DNA from 3 places in the Nonomuraea antimicrobica genome. Region 2 is predicted to be linked to each of the others. Evidence: riboswitches for the same ligand, from Rfam matches in the RefSeq annotation. Region 2 holds a riboswitch; each other region holds the start of a gene.
What was found. A riboswitch is a leader RNA that binds a small molecule or an ion and turns the genes downstream of it on or off. The one in region 2 is predicted to bind cyclic di-AMP.
Positions count from the first base shown of each region.

Region 1: linked by a shared signal. The riboswitch ahead of ABD844_RS02120 (glycoside hydrolase family 25 protein) and the one ahead of ABD844_RS00160 (coiled-coil domain-containing protein) in region 2 are both predicted to bind cyclic di-AMP.
Region 3: linked by a shared signal. The riboswitch ahead of ABD844_RS24705 (C40 family peptidase) and the one ahead of ABD844_RS00160 (coiled-coil domain-containing protein) in region 2 are both predicted to bind cyclic di-AMP.

Region 1 covers NZ_BAAAZP010000007.1:14,055-18,154, forward strand. Annotated here, with positions in the region: gene ABD844_RS02105 (hypothetical protein) at 1-435, opposite strand, end outside; gene ABD844_RS02110 (heavy-metal-associated domain-containing protein) at 432-644, opposite strand; gene ABD844_RS02115 (metal-sensitive transcriptional regulator) at 672-953, opposite strand; cyclic di-AMP (ydaO/yuaA leader) riboswitch at 1,311-1,453, shown strand; gene ABD844_RS02120 (glycoside hydrolase family 25 protein) at 1,466-2,251, shown strand; gene ABD844_RS02125 (NACHT domain-containing protein) at 2,319-4,100, opposite strand, start outside.
Region 2 covers NZ_BAAAZP010000003.1:20,257-24,356, forward strand. Annotated here, with positions in the region: gene ABD844_RS53010 (50S ribosomal protein bL37) at 13-90, opposite strand; gene ABD844_RS00150 (DeoR/GlpR family DNA-binding transcription regulator) at 260-1,039, shown strand; gene galT (galactose-1-phosphate uridylyltransferase) at 1,036-2,115, shown strand; cyclic di-AMP (ydaO/yuaA leader) riboswitch at 2,184-2,327, shown strand; gene ABD844_RS00160 (coiled-coil domain-containing protein) at 2,334-3,320, shown strand; gene ABD844_RS00165 (MmcQ/YjbR family DNA-binding protein) at 3,342-3,695, opposite strand; gene ABD844_RS00170 (M50 family metallopeptidase) at 3,703-4,100, opposite strand, start outside.
Region 3 covers NZ_BAAAZP010000090.1:154,622-158,721, reverse strand. Annotated here, with positions in the region: gene ABD844_RS24710 (3-isopropylmalate dehydrogenase) at 143-1,189, opposite strand; cyclic di-AMP (ydaO/yuaA leader) riboswitch at 1,288-1,429, shown strand; gene ABD844_RS24705 (C40 family peptidase) at 1,739-2,143, shown strand; gene ABD844_RS24700 (SSI family serine proteinase inhibitor) at 2,262-2,651, opposite strand; gene serA (phosphoglycerate dehydrogenase) at 3,260-4,100, opposite strand, start outside.

The sequences.
Region 1 (4,100 bases), on a different contig from region 2:
CGTCATCTCGGGGTGGAGGTGCAGGAAGCTCTCCAGGTCTCGCGACACGACGATGAAGTGCAGCTTCTTGTCGTGCTCGACCTGGTAGCCGGTGACCGGCTCGCCGTCGGGGCCGCTCACGGTGAAGCGGAAGTCGGCCGGCTCGCCGGGCTTGATCGTCGTGGTGAGCGGGTTGAGGGTGTAGCCGTTCTCCGACACTTGGAGCCCCCCGGGGGTATCTTCTGTCGCCTGTTGGGTGGTGGCGTGCTCCCCGTGCCCCTCGCTCGCGCTCGGGCTCGCGGCGGGCGTCGGCGCGGCGCCCGTCATGGAGGTGTGGTCCTCCGTCATAGACGCGGGAGCCCCGATCGGGCCCACCGCGTTGCCCACCCCCAGGGCGCCGCCGAAGACGACGGCCAGCCCCAGCACGTACGAGCCCAGCTTGGTCGCGGTGTTCACCGGTTCGCCACCTCATAACCGGCCTCCTCCACCGCGGCGACGATCTTCGCCGGGTCGACGGAGCCGTCACTGTCCACGGTCAGCAGCCCGGTCGCCAGGTCGACCTCCACCTGGGTGACCCCGGCCACCTCGCCGACCTCCTCCTTGACCGAACTCACGCAGTGGCCGCAGGTCATGCCCTTGACGGTGTAGGTGGCGGTGGTGCTCATAGCGATCTCTCCTTCAATCCGGTCCGGTCAGGAACGTACGAGTCTGGCGATGGCGTCGGTGGCTTCCTTGACCTTGGCCTCCGCCTCCGGCCCGCCCTTCTGGGCGGCCTCGGCGACGCAGTGGGCCAGGTGCTCCTCCAGCAGCGACAGGGAGAACGACTTCAGCGCACTCGTCGCCGCCGACACCTGGGTGAGGATGTCGATGCAGTATTTGTCCTCGTCGACCATGCGCTGCAGGCCGCGAATCTGCCCCTCGACGCGGCGCAGGCGCAGCGCGTGGTCCTGCTTGTTGTGGCTGTATCCGGCCATGTCCACCTCTTTCCTCGGCCGCCGGAACAACACCATACCCCCCTATGGTATTCCGGGCAACCGCGGGCGGCCCCGAGGCCGGCGGCCCGCCTGCCGCGCCACGGGCGGAAAGGCGGGGAATTTTGCCCCTCAGAGGGCTTGCGCTTGCGCGAGCGGGAAACTTTACCCGGCCTCGAATCCGCGTACTGGCAGGGGTTTCTCGGCTCTGGGCGACATGGAAGGTTTTGCCCCACTTGCGGCCTGTTTAGGAAAATCTGTACTTTGTGAGCTGCGGTGCACCCGTTGACCCCCAGCTCATCGAGTCGTTACCGCGACGTTGACCGGACCGTACGCCGTCCAGGGCCTCCGCCCGATGACGACGCGCGGCCGCCGAATCCGCCACCCGCGGAACCGGGGACCCACCTTCTGGGGTGAATCGGACGCCGGCCCAGGCCGAGCCCGTAGGGCACTTCCAGTCCCGAACCCGTCAGCTAACCCGGTAGGCGGCATGGAAGCAAGGAGTCAATCCGCTCATGCTCAAGCCCTGGCTTGCCGCGATCACCAAGAAGAAACGCCCCGCCGAGCACTTCGCCCTGGCCGTCGGCGGCGCGATCCTGGCAGCGACCACCGCCATCACGGGCGTGGCCGGCGCGGCGCTCGCCTCGGCCAACGACCACGGCCCAGCCCACGCCTCCCAGCAGGAGAGCCGTCAGAGCACCGGCGAGGAGGCCGGGGCGCTCACCTACGGCCTGGACATCTCCAACTACGAGCCCCTCTACAACTGGGCCACCAGCTCCGCCCAGTTCGGCATCATCAAGGCCACCGAGGGCACGGACTTCCGCGACGCCTCGTTCGCCAGGCACTGGCGTGAGCTGGGCGACAAGGGCATCGTGCGCGGCGCGTACCACTACGGTCACCCCGCCCAGGACCCCATCGCCGAGGCCAACCACTTCCTGTCGGTGGTGAACTCCCAGCCCGCCAAGCGCGGCGACCTGCTGGTCCTGGACCTGGAGACGACCGACGGCAAGTCCGTCGCCGAGGTCAACGCCTGGGCCAAGACGTGGCTGTCGTACGTGAAGGCCAAGACCGGGGTCACCCCGATGTTCTACAGCGGCTGGAACTTCGCCGACGCCTACGGCAAGGGCCTTGAGCAGTATCCGCTCTGGGTCGCCCACTACAGCCGGGACAAGGGCGTGCTCGCCCCGCCTGCCGACTGGAAGTCCTGGACCATCCACCAGTACACCGACGTCCCCATCGACCAGAACGTCTCCGCGCTGACCCCCGACCAGTTGCGCGGCCTGGGCCGGGCCACGGCCTGACCGGGGATGGGCACACGCGGCCGTCGCCTCCATGGCGGCGGCCGCTCCCGTCTGCCCGGGGGCGGCCTCAGTCGCCCTCGGACGGGGTGAGGAAGTCCTGGAGCTCGCGGTGCCTGAACTGGTAGGTGGCGCCGCTGACGCGCAGCAGCCGGGCCTCGCAGGCCCAGTCGAGGAACGTCCACAGCCTCAGCGGGAGCAGGCCGCGCGCGGCCGCGACGACCAGCCCGATCATGGTACGGGACCAGGCGATCGCGCCGAAGGCCAGGCCGAACGTCACACCGCCGACGAGCGCGCACACCAGCGACGCGACGACGTCCTGGTTCATGACGAAGACGAGGAAGGCGGCGACGCCGCCGGTGAGCCCGAAGGCCACTCCGATCATGGGGTTGCGGTGCAGGGCCTCTCTCGGGTGGGCCAGCTCCGTGTCCTCGCTCCAGCCGCCCGTGGCGATCTTGAAGGCCACCCCGAGCGCGAAGGCCAGGGTGAAGGCCCCCACGACCTCCGCGGCCAGGGATACGGGACCCGCACCCGCGAGGCGCAGCGGCGGCAGCCCCGTGAGCGCGCCGCACAGTCCGAAGCCCAGCAGCGTGACCGGCTCGGCGCGGACCGCCTCGGCGACGGTCATGCGCTCGGCCCCGTACCGCGCGGCGGCGGTCAGGCCGATGACCGCCCCGAGCACCGCTCCCCCGATCGCGCCCGCGACCACGGCGAAGACCGGCCCGAAGACCCTGCCCTCGGTCAGCGCGAGCCCGGCCAAGCCGCAGAGCGCCCCTGAGGGGCCGCCCGCCAGGGCGCCGAGCAGACCGCCGATCACGCGCCGCCTGCGCGGGACGTCGCCGCGCCCGCCGGCGGCGGACGGCCACGGCGACAGCGACAGGCCGGTGGCGATGGCCACCCAGCCCGCCATGAGCGCCAACGTGAGCCCTTGCCCCGCGTCGGGCCGGCCACGCAGGTCACCGGGGCCGTCGACGGCCGAACCCGCCCAGAACGCCAGCATGGCGACGACCGCGAAGAGCACGCAGCACAGGCAGTGCAGCGCCCGGACCCGGCCGCGCCCGCCGATCGGCCACAGCAGGTGCGGGACGAGGTCGATCGGCGTCAGTCCTGGCGGCGCCCGGTCCTTCCCCGCGGTGTAGGCGGCCTGCCAGCGCAGGTGGGAGGCCAGGTTCACCAGCCAGGACCGCACCTGTTCCGGCCGGTACGGGGTGCCGTTCGCGGTGCGCGGGGTGAGTTTCGTGGCCGCGGGGACGTACGCGCAGAGCAGCCTGCGGGCGATCCGCGCGGCGGCCACCCGCGGGTCGGGGTGCGGGTCGGCGCGCAGCAGGTCGGCCGGGTCGGCGCCGGACTCCACGGCGGTCACGGTCAGCAGCAGCCGCCACGGGGTGGCCAGGGCGATGCGGACGGCCGTCCCCGAGGTCGAGGGGCCGGGCAGCGCGCCGGACAGCGCCGCGCGGATGCCGTCGCGGTGCACGTCACAGGGGTGACCGTCGGGCCAGCGGGTGTGCAGGTAGTCGTCGATCTGTTCGAGGGTCAGGTCGTGCAGGTGGACCCGGGTGGCGTGGTCGAGGCCGACGCGGGCGCCGGACAGCTCGGCGTGGCGGTCGGCCCGGCAGATCACGACCACCGCGCCGGGCCGCCGTCCGGACAGGTCGCTGTAGCGGTTCAGCTCGGTCAGCAGGCCGATCGCGCGGCGGGGCGGCCCGGCGGACGGTTCGGGGTCCAGCTCGTCCAGCCCGTCCAGCACCGGGAGCACCCGGCGGTCGCGTACCAGCCGTTCCGCGTCCTTGGCCGCGAGCCCGAAGTCGTGTTCGAGCTGCTGGGCCAGCCAGGGTTCGAACGGGGTGCGCAG
Region 2 (4,100 bases):
GCCACCGGCCCGTCATCGCGCCGTGGGACGCTTGCCGTGGTTCGCCTTCTTCTTCTTGCGGGCCTTGCCCTTGCGTGCTCGCCTGGCCATGTGCTCGCCTCCACTGATCGGTACGGGCTGATCGGTACGGGCTGATCGGTACGGCGTGAAGCTCCCAACGTCCCTCTCCAAGAGAGTCAGTGCAAGCGCGCCGCACGACCTAACATTCCCCAACAATTACGTGTCATAATTTGGTGGAATCTGTTGGAAGGAAGTGGGCGTGCTCGCACAGCAGCGTCAGCAGACGATTCTCGAACGCGTGCGCAGCAACGGCGGCGTCCGGGTGGCCGACCTCGTACGCGAGCTGGGCGTCTCCGACATGACCATCCGCCGCGACCTCGAGGTGCTGGCCGAGCGCGGGCTGCTGGAGAAGGTGCACGGCGGCGCGACCGCCCTGGGCCCCGGCTCGACCGAGGAGCCCGGCTTCACCGCCAAGTCCGCCCGCCAGCAGCAGGAGAAGGAGGCCATCGCGCGGCACGCGGCCAGGCTCGTCCGGCCGGGCACCGCCGTGGCGCTGTCGGCCGGCACCACCACGTGGGCGCTGGCCCACCACCTGGTCGCCGTGCCCGAGCTGACCGTGATCACCAATTCGATCCCGGTCGCCGAGGTCTTCCACCGCAACCCGCGCGCCGACCGCACCGTCGTGCTGACCGGCGGCGTGCGTACGCCGTCCGACGCCCTGGTGGGCCCGGTCGCCGTGGCCGCGATCCGCCGCCTGCACGTGGACACGCTCTTCCTGGGCGTGCACGGGATGAGCGTGCGGGCCGGGTTCACCACGCCCAACCTGCTGGAGTCGGAGACCGACAGAGAGCTGGTCACGGCGGCGAGCCGGCTGGTCGTCCCGGCCGACCACACCAAGTGGAACACGGTGGGCATCAGCACCATCGCCGAGCTGAGCGAGGCCGACGTGGTCATCAGCGACGCCGGGCTGCCCGAGGAAGCACGTACCGAGCTGGCCGAACGGGCCGGAGAACTGATCATCGCGGAGGGCTCGCCGTGAAGCGCACCATCACCCATCTGGCCGACGGCCGGGAGCTGATCTATTTCGACCGGCGCGACGACGCCGACCGGAGCGCGATCGACCGGCGTACGCTCGATCCCCGGCCGGTCGCCTCCGAGCTGCGCTACGACCCGCTGACCGAGGAGTGGATCGCGATCGCCGGGCACCGGCAGACGCGTACGTTCCTGCCGAGCGGCGGCACGGCCGAGTGCCCGCTGTGCCCGTCGTCGCGGACGCGGTCGTCGGAGATCCCGGCGTACGACTATGACGTGGCGGTCTTCGAGAACCGGTTCCCCTCCTTCTCCGGAAATTTCGGGGCCTATGGAGAGGCGGGCGGGCTTAGCGAGGTCCGTCCGAGGGTGGGGCGGTGTGAGGTGGTGTGCTTCACCTCCGACCACTCCTCCTCCTTCTCCCAGCTCTCCGACGCCCAGGTGGCGCTGGTCATGGAGGCGTGGGCCGACCGTACGGCCGAGTTGTCCGGGATCGACGGCGTGGAGCAGGTGTTCTGCTTCGAGAACCGGGGTGAGGAGATCGGCATCACGCTGGCCCACCCGCACGGCCAGATCTACGCCTACCCGTACGTCACGCCCAGGACCCGGCTGCACCTCGGCGCGGCGGCGCGGCACCGGGGGCCGGGCAACCTGTTCGCCGACGTGCTGGCCGCCGAGCGCGCGGCGGGGACGCGGGTGGTGGCCGCCAACGAGCTGTGGACGGCCTTCGTGCCGGCCGCCGCGCGGTGGCCGTTCGAGGTGCATCTCTACCCACACCGGCAGGTGCCCGACCTCGCGGCGCTCACCGAGGAGGAGCGGGCGGCGTTCGCGCCGCTGTACACCTCGGTGCTGCGGGCGTTCGACGGGCTGTTCGGGGTCGTGATGCCGTATGTCTCGGCCTGGCACCAGGCGCCCGTGCGTACCGGCAGGGAGCTGGCCTATCTGCACCTGGAGCTGTTCAGCATCCGGCGGGCGGCCGGCAAGCTGAAGTATCTCGCCGGGTCGGAGTCGGCGATGGGGGCGTTCGTCAACGACGTGCTGCCGGAGGAGGCCGCACGCATGCTCCGATCACAAGTAGATCACTAATAGATTTCTACTTAGGGTCGCATGACTCGTGATCTACCACTAATATCCCGATATGCACCGGCCGTAACAGCCGTTGCGGGCCTAATCCCGGGCGCCGCGCCCGGGAGCCGGGGACCCAATCGCACCCGGGGTGAATCCGCTCAGGCGGTAGGGAAACGCAGCTCCCATACCCGAACCCGTCAGCTAACCCGGCCGGCAGAGGGAGAGGAAACATCCACGTGGCGGCTTCGTCCCCCGCGAGTCTTGCCATCGGTCTCATCAGCGCCATCGCCGTCGCCGCCCTCCCCGCGGCCCCGGCCTCGGCGTCCACCTCACCGTCGATCAGGGTGTCGGCCGCCCCCAAGCCGACGGAGGCGCAGCTCCGCGCCCAGCTCAAAGAGCTGAACGCCAAGGTCGACAAGCTCATCGAGAAGTACAACCTCAAACGCGTCGAGCTGGCCAAGGCACAGGAGGCCGCCAAGACGGCCCAGGCCAAGGCGGAGGCCGCGGAGCAGGCCGTGACCACGGCCGAGCAGCGGGTCGCCGAGATCGCGCGCCTGCGCTACCAGACCGGCGACCTGTCGCTGACCTCCTTCATGCTCCCGACCGACGCGGGCAGCGCGGCCCTGCTCGAACAGCTCACCGCCGAGCAGCAGGCGGTCGTGGACAGCGTGGCCAAGGCCCGCGACGAGAAGAAGCGGGCCAGCGAGGAGGCCGCCGCGCTGGCCGCGCAGATCAAGTCCGACACGGCCGAGGTGGCCGGCCAGCGCGACGAGGCCGAGGACGTCATCAAGGACATCCAAAAGAAGCTGGAGGACCTGGTGCCGTACGGGACCGGGCGCAACTCCAACGGCTCCTGGGCGCCCGAGCTGCCGAACGGGTCCGACAACATCACCGCGCGGACCCGGCTGATGAAGGAGCAGCTCGACAAGAACTTCGCGCTGCCGTTCGCGGTGGGGTGTTTCCGCTCGGGCTCAAGCGGCGAGCACCCGCTCGGCCGCGCCTGCGACTTCATGATGAGCACGGGCGGCTCGATGCCCAGCGACGCCAACAACGCACTCGGCGACCGGATCGCCGAGTGGGCGCTGAAGAACAAGGACAAGCTCGGCGTCAAGTACGTGATCTGGAGGCAGCGGATCAACCAGGGCTCCGGCTGGAGCACGATGTCCGACCGCGGCAGCATCACCGAGAACCACTACGACCACGTGCACATCTCGATGTACTGATCGCGGCCCGCGATACGGAGGTCAGGGCAGGCGTTCGACGAGCGACTTGGGTGCGATGTGGCGGTAGGCGTCGGTGACGAGCTCCGCCACCTCGTCCCAGTCGATCAGCGGGACGTCGAGATAGACCCCCAGCCACCCCCGGTGCCCCACGTACGGCGGGCGGAAGAACCGCTCGGGCGCCTCCGCCACCAACTCCTCCTGCACCCCGGCGGGCGCGGCGCACCAGAAGGCCAGGCGGTCGTCGTGATGGTGGTCGGCGAACATCACGAACGTCTTCTTCCCCCGGACGAACCACGTCGGCTCCCCGTGGGAGAGCCGTTCGGTGGTCTCCGGCAGGGCCAGGCAGAGGGCCCGCAGCCGGTCGACGGTGTCCACCGCGGCCTCAGTTCGTCAGCGTGAGCGGGTTGACCAGGTCGGCGTAGACGAGCAGGCCCGCCATGATCATCATCACGATCGCGATCGCGTACGTCAGCGGCAGCACCTTGGCGATGTCCACGTAACCGGGCTCGGGCCGCCGCATGACCTTGGCGTAGGCCCGCTTGATGCCCTCCCAGAGGCCCCCTGCGATGTGACCGCCGTCGAGGGGCAGCAGCGGGATGAGGTTGAACATGCCGATCGCCAGGTTGAAGCCGGCCAGCAGGTTGACGAAGATGGCGATCTTCTTCTCGGTGGACAGGTCGGAGGCGAGGATCTCGCCGCCCATGCGACCCGCCCCGACCACGCCGACCGGGCCCTCGGGGTCGCGTTCGTCACCGGAGAAGGCCGCGTGCCAGACGCCGA
Region 3 (4,100 bases), on a different contig from region 2:
TTGTCTCGCTATATGGGATGACAAGCGGCCGATGGGGAGGTCGCCCGCGAAAAGCCGACGAAAGGCCGCCCGAACTGGGAACACGCAAAAGCGCCCGGCAGTCCTCCTCGGACCGCCAGGCGCGTTTCGGGGCTAGGCGGTCCTAGCCGGATACTCGCGCGGTGATGTCATCGCCGATCTCGTTGGTGGCCCGACCGGCCCGGCCGGTGGGTCGCTCGGCGAGGTCGGTGGCGACCGCCTGCTCGACCCTGGCCGCCTCGGCGTGCAGGCCGAGGTGGTCGAGGAGCATGGCGACGGACAGGACGGCCGCGGTGGGGTCGGCCTTGCCCTGGCCGGCGATGTCGGGCGCGCTGCCGTGCACCGGCTCGAACATGCTGGGCGAGGTGCGCTCGGGGTTGACGTTGCCGCTGGCCGCCAGGCCGATGCCGCCCGCGATGGCCGCGCCGAGGTCGGTGATGATGTCGCCGAACAGGTTGTCGGTGACGACCACGTCGAAGCGCTCGGGCTGGGTGACGAAGAACATCGAGGCCGCGTCGACGTGGCAGTAGTCGGTGGTGACCTCGGGGTATTCGGCGGCCACCCGGTCGACCGTGCGCTGCCACAGGTCGCCGGCGAAGGTGAGCACGTTCGTCTTGTGGACGAGGGTCAGCTTTTTGCGCGGGCGCGACCGGGCCTTCTCGAAGGCGTAACGCACCACGCGCTCGACGCCGTAGGCGGTGTTGAGCGACTCCTGGGTGGCGATCTCGTGCGGCGTGCCGCGGCGCATCGCGCCGCCGGTGCCGGCGTAGAGACCCTCGGTGCCTTCACGGACGACGACCATGTCGATGTCGCCGGGCGTGGCGCCGGCCAGCGGGGTCCGCACCCCGGGGAAGAGCTTGACCGGCCGCAGATTGACGTAGTGGTCGAACGCGAACCGCAGCCGCAGCAGCAGGTCACGCTCGAGGACGCCCGGCGGCACGCTGGGGTCGCCCACGGCGCCGAGCAGGATCGCGTCGTAGCCGCGTAGCTCGTCGAGCACCGCGTCGGGGAGGGTCTCGCCGGTGCGGTGATAGCGTGCGGCCCCCAGGTCGTAGTGCGTGGCCTCGATCTTCGTGCCCACGGCTTCCAGGACCTTGAGCCCTTCGGCGACGACCTCGGCGCCGATGCCATCCCCGGGGATGACGGCCAGGCGGATGTTACGCGACTCCATGGCGGTACCTTACCGGCTCGTCTCGTCTGACGAACACTGCATCTCATTTTCTGGACGCCCGATTTTGGGGGGTTTACGACTGCTTGACCGTTTCGTTAGTGTTTGTCGGGCCTAATCCACGCAGCCGCTGCGTGGAGCCGGGGACCCACGTGAGCCCCAGGGGCGAATCGGCACCGCCGTAGGGCTGTCTTCCAGGCCCGAGCCCGTCAGCTAACCCGGCCGGCCTCATGGAAGGACAGTGCTCTGTCTCGCATCGCCATTGTCCTGGCGGCGGGAGCCGCCGGACTCATCCTGGCCACCCCCGCAGCACAGGCCGCCACCACGGCCCAGGACGACACCGCCACTCAGGCCGACCCCGCAGCTCAGGCCGACACAGCAGCTCAGGCCCGCACGGACAACACGGACAACACGGCCAACACTGCCGACACTGCCAACACGGCCAAAGCCGACACCGACGACGACCCCACCACCCTGACCGTCACGGACACCAAGCGCATCCGGGCGCAGAGCGCGCCGAAGCCCGCCTGGAAGACGGCACTCAAGTTCGCCATGAACAGGCGCGGCATCCCGTACGTGTGGGGTGGCACCAGCGACAGCGGCTACGACTGCTCGGGACTCATGCTCAGGGCCTACGAGGCGGCCGGCATCGAACTGCCGCGCACCACCACCGAGCAGTACGCGGCGTTCTCCAGGAAGATCTCCTGGGACCAGCTCAAGCCCGGCGACCTGGTGTTCTTCAGCGACCTTGGCCACGTCGGGATGATCTCCAAGCCCGGCTACATGGTGCACTCGCCGCACTCGGGCGACGTGGTGAAGGAGGAGAAGCTCTCGGACTGGCGCAGAACCGCCTTCGTGGGCGCCGTCCGGCCGGACCCCAAGGGGGTGCGCCAATGGGCGAAGGTGGTCGAAGAGCGCACTACCCCCGCCGACGCCATCGTCACGGCCACCCTCTGACCGGCCGCCGGCGCGGAAAGCCACGGGCGGCCCCGTGCGCGGACGGGGCCGCCCGTGCTCCCTCACCCCTGGTCAGGCCCGTCGATCAGGGCCCCGGCGCGGGTGCGATCGCTCCCGGTCAGGGCACGATCGGGCTCGCGATCTTCTCCACGAAGCACGGGTTGGGGTAATGCTCGTCGAAGTGCTTGTGCTGACCGTAGAACCAGCCGTTGATCTCGACGCGGACGGGGTCGAAGATCCGCGGGCAGGGCACGTCGGGCCGGAACCTGATCCGCTCCAGGTCACCGCCGATGCGGCGGAGCCGGTCGCAGGCGGCGAACGGGTCGGGATGCGTCCCGTCGTCGGGGTGGCACGTCAGGACCCAGCGCTCGGCGGTGCCCGCGGGCAGGTTGTGCTTGACGATGTGCAGCTCGGCCGCCTGCGCGTGGGCGGGGGTGACGAACAGGGCCGCGCCGGCCAGGACGGGCAGGGCGACTGCGGCGGCGCGCCGGATCAGGGCAGCGTACATGGGGGAACCTCCACCTCGAACGGATACGAAGCGCGACGCTATCAGCACTCTACGTATCCACGAGGGAAGGTGTCGGTACCCCTGTCACCGGCCTGACGTGCGGACATGCCGCCGCGTCACCAGGAGCGGCACGGACGGGGCAGGGCCCTACCGGCTGGAGTTCTGGGGGGCGCCGCCGTTGTCGCGACGGTCCAGCGCGATCTGCACGGCCTCGGCCGCCTCGTCGTCGTGGTCTTCGGCACGGTTCCAGGCATACATTTCGTACATGTGACTCATCTCTTCTCGCGGATGCGTTCCAAAGGAGGGGAAGCCGGACTCCGGTCGCGAATCCGACCGAGCCCGATCTCGCGGTCCGGGTCACGGACCGGACGGAGGGTCTAACTGAGGGACTTACTGGCCGACACCGGCGCCGATCTCCGCGGCGAGCCGTCGACCTGCCCTAACAGGCCCCGCCGCGGCAGGTAATGAGTACAAGAACCTGGCGCATCACAGCCACAATACCTGAGGCATCTCGTTGGATGTCCTAGTATCTCGCATGATGAGACACAGAAAGGGCCGCCACCCGGGATCGGGTGACGGCCCTGACAGGACGGAAGGACAGAAGGAGGTCAGTCCTCCAGGTCCACCGATCGGCCGCTCTCGGCGCCGATCTCGGTCACGATCTGCTCGACGATGTCGGCGGGGATCGCGGAGTCGACGGTCAGCGCGATGAGCGCCTTGCCGCCCTTGACGTCCCGGGCCACCTGCATCGACGCGATGTTGATGCCGTGCTCCCCGAGCAGCCGGCCGACCACGCCGACGATGCCGGGACGGTCGGTGTAGGTGAGGAAGCACAGGTGGGCCGTCGGCTCGATCTCCATCTCGTAGCCGTTGACCTCGACGATCTTCGTGATGTGGCGAGGCCCGGAGAGCGTGCCCGACACCGAGACCGTACGCCCGTCGGCGAGCACGCCGCGCACGGTCACCACGTTGCGCCAGTCGGGGCTCTCGGAGCTGGTCACCAGCTCGACCGTGATGCCGCGGTCCTTGGCCAGCAGCGGCGCGTTGACGTAGGTGACCTGCTCCTCCACCACGTCGGCGAACACGCCCTTGAGCGCGGCCAACTCGATCACCCGTACGTCCTGGGCGGCGATCTCACCGCGCACCTCGACGTCGAGCTTGGTGGCCACCTCGCCGGCCAGCGCGGTGAAGACCCGGCCGAGCTTCTCGGCCAGCGGCAGGCCCGGCTTGACGTCCTCGGCCACGGCGCCGCCCTCGACGTTGACCGCGTCGGGCACGAACTCGCCCGCCAGCGCCAGCTTCACGCTCCGCGCGACCTGGGTGCCGGCCTTCTCCTGGGCCTCGTGCGTGGAGGCGCCCAGGTGCGGCGTGACGACGACCTGGTCCAGCTCGAACAGCGGGCTGTCGGTGCACGGCTCCTTGGAGAACACGTCCAGGCCGGCTCCCGCG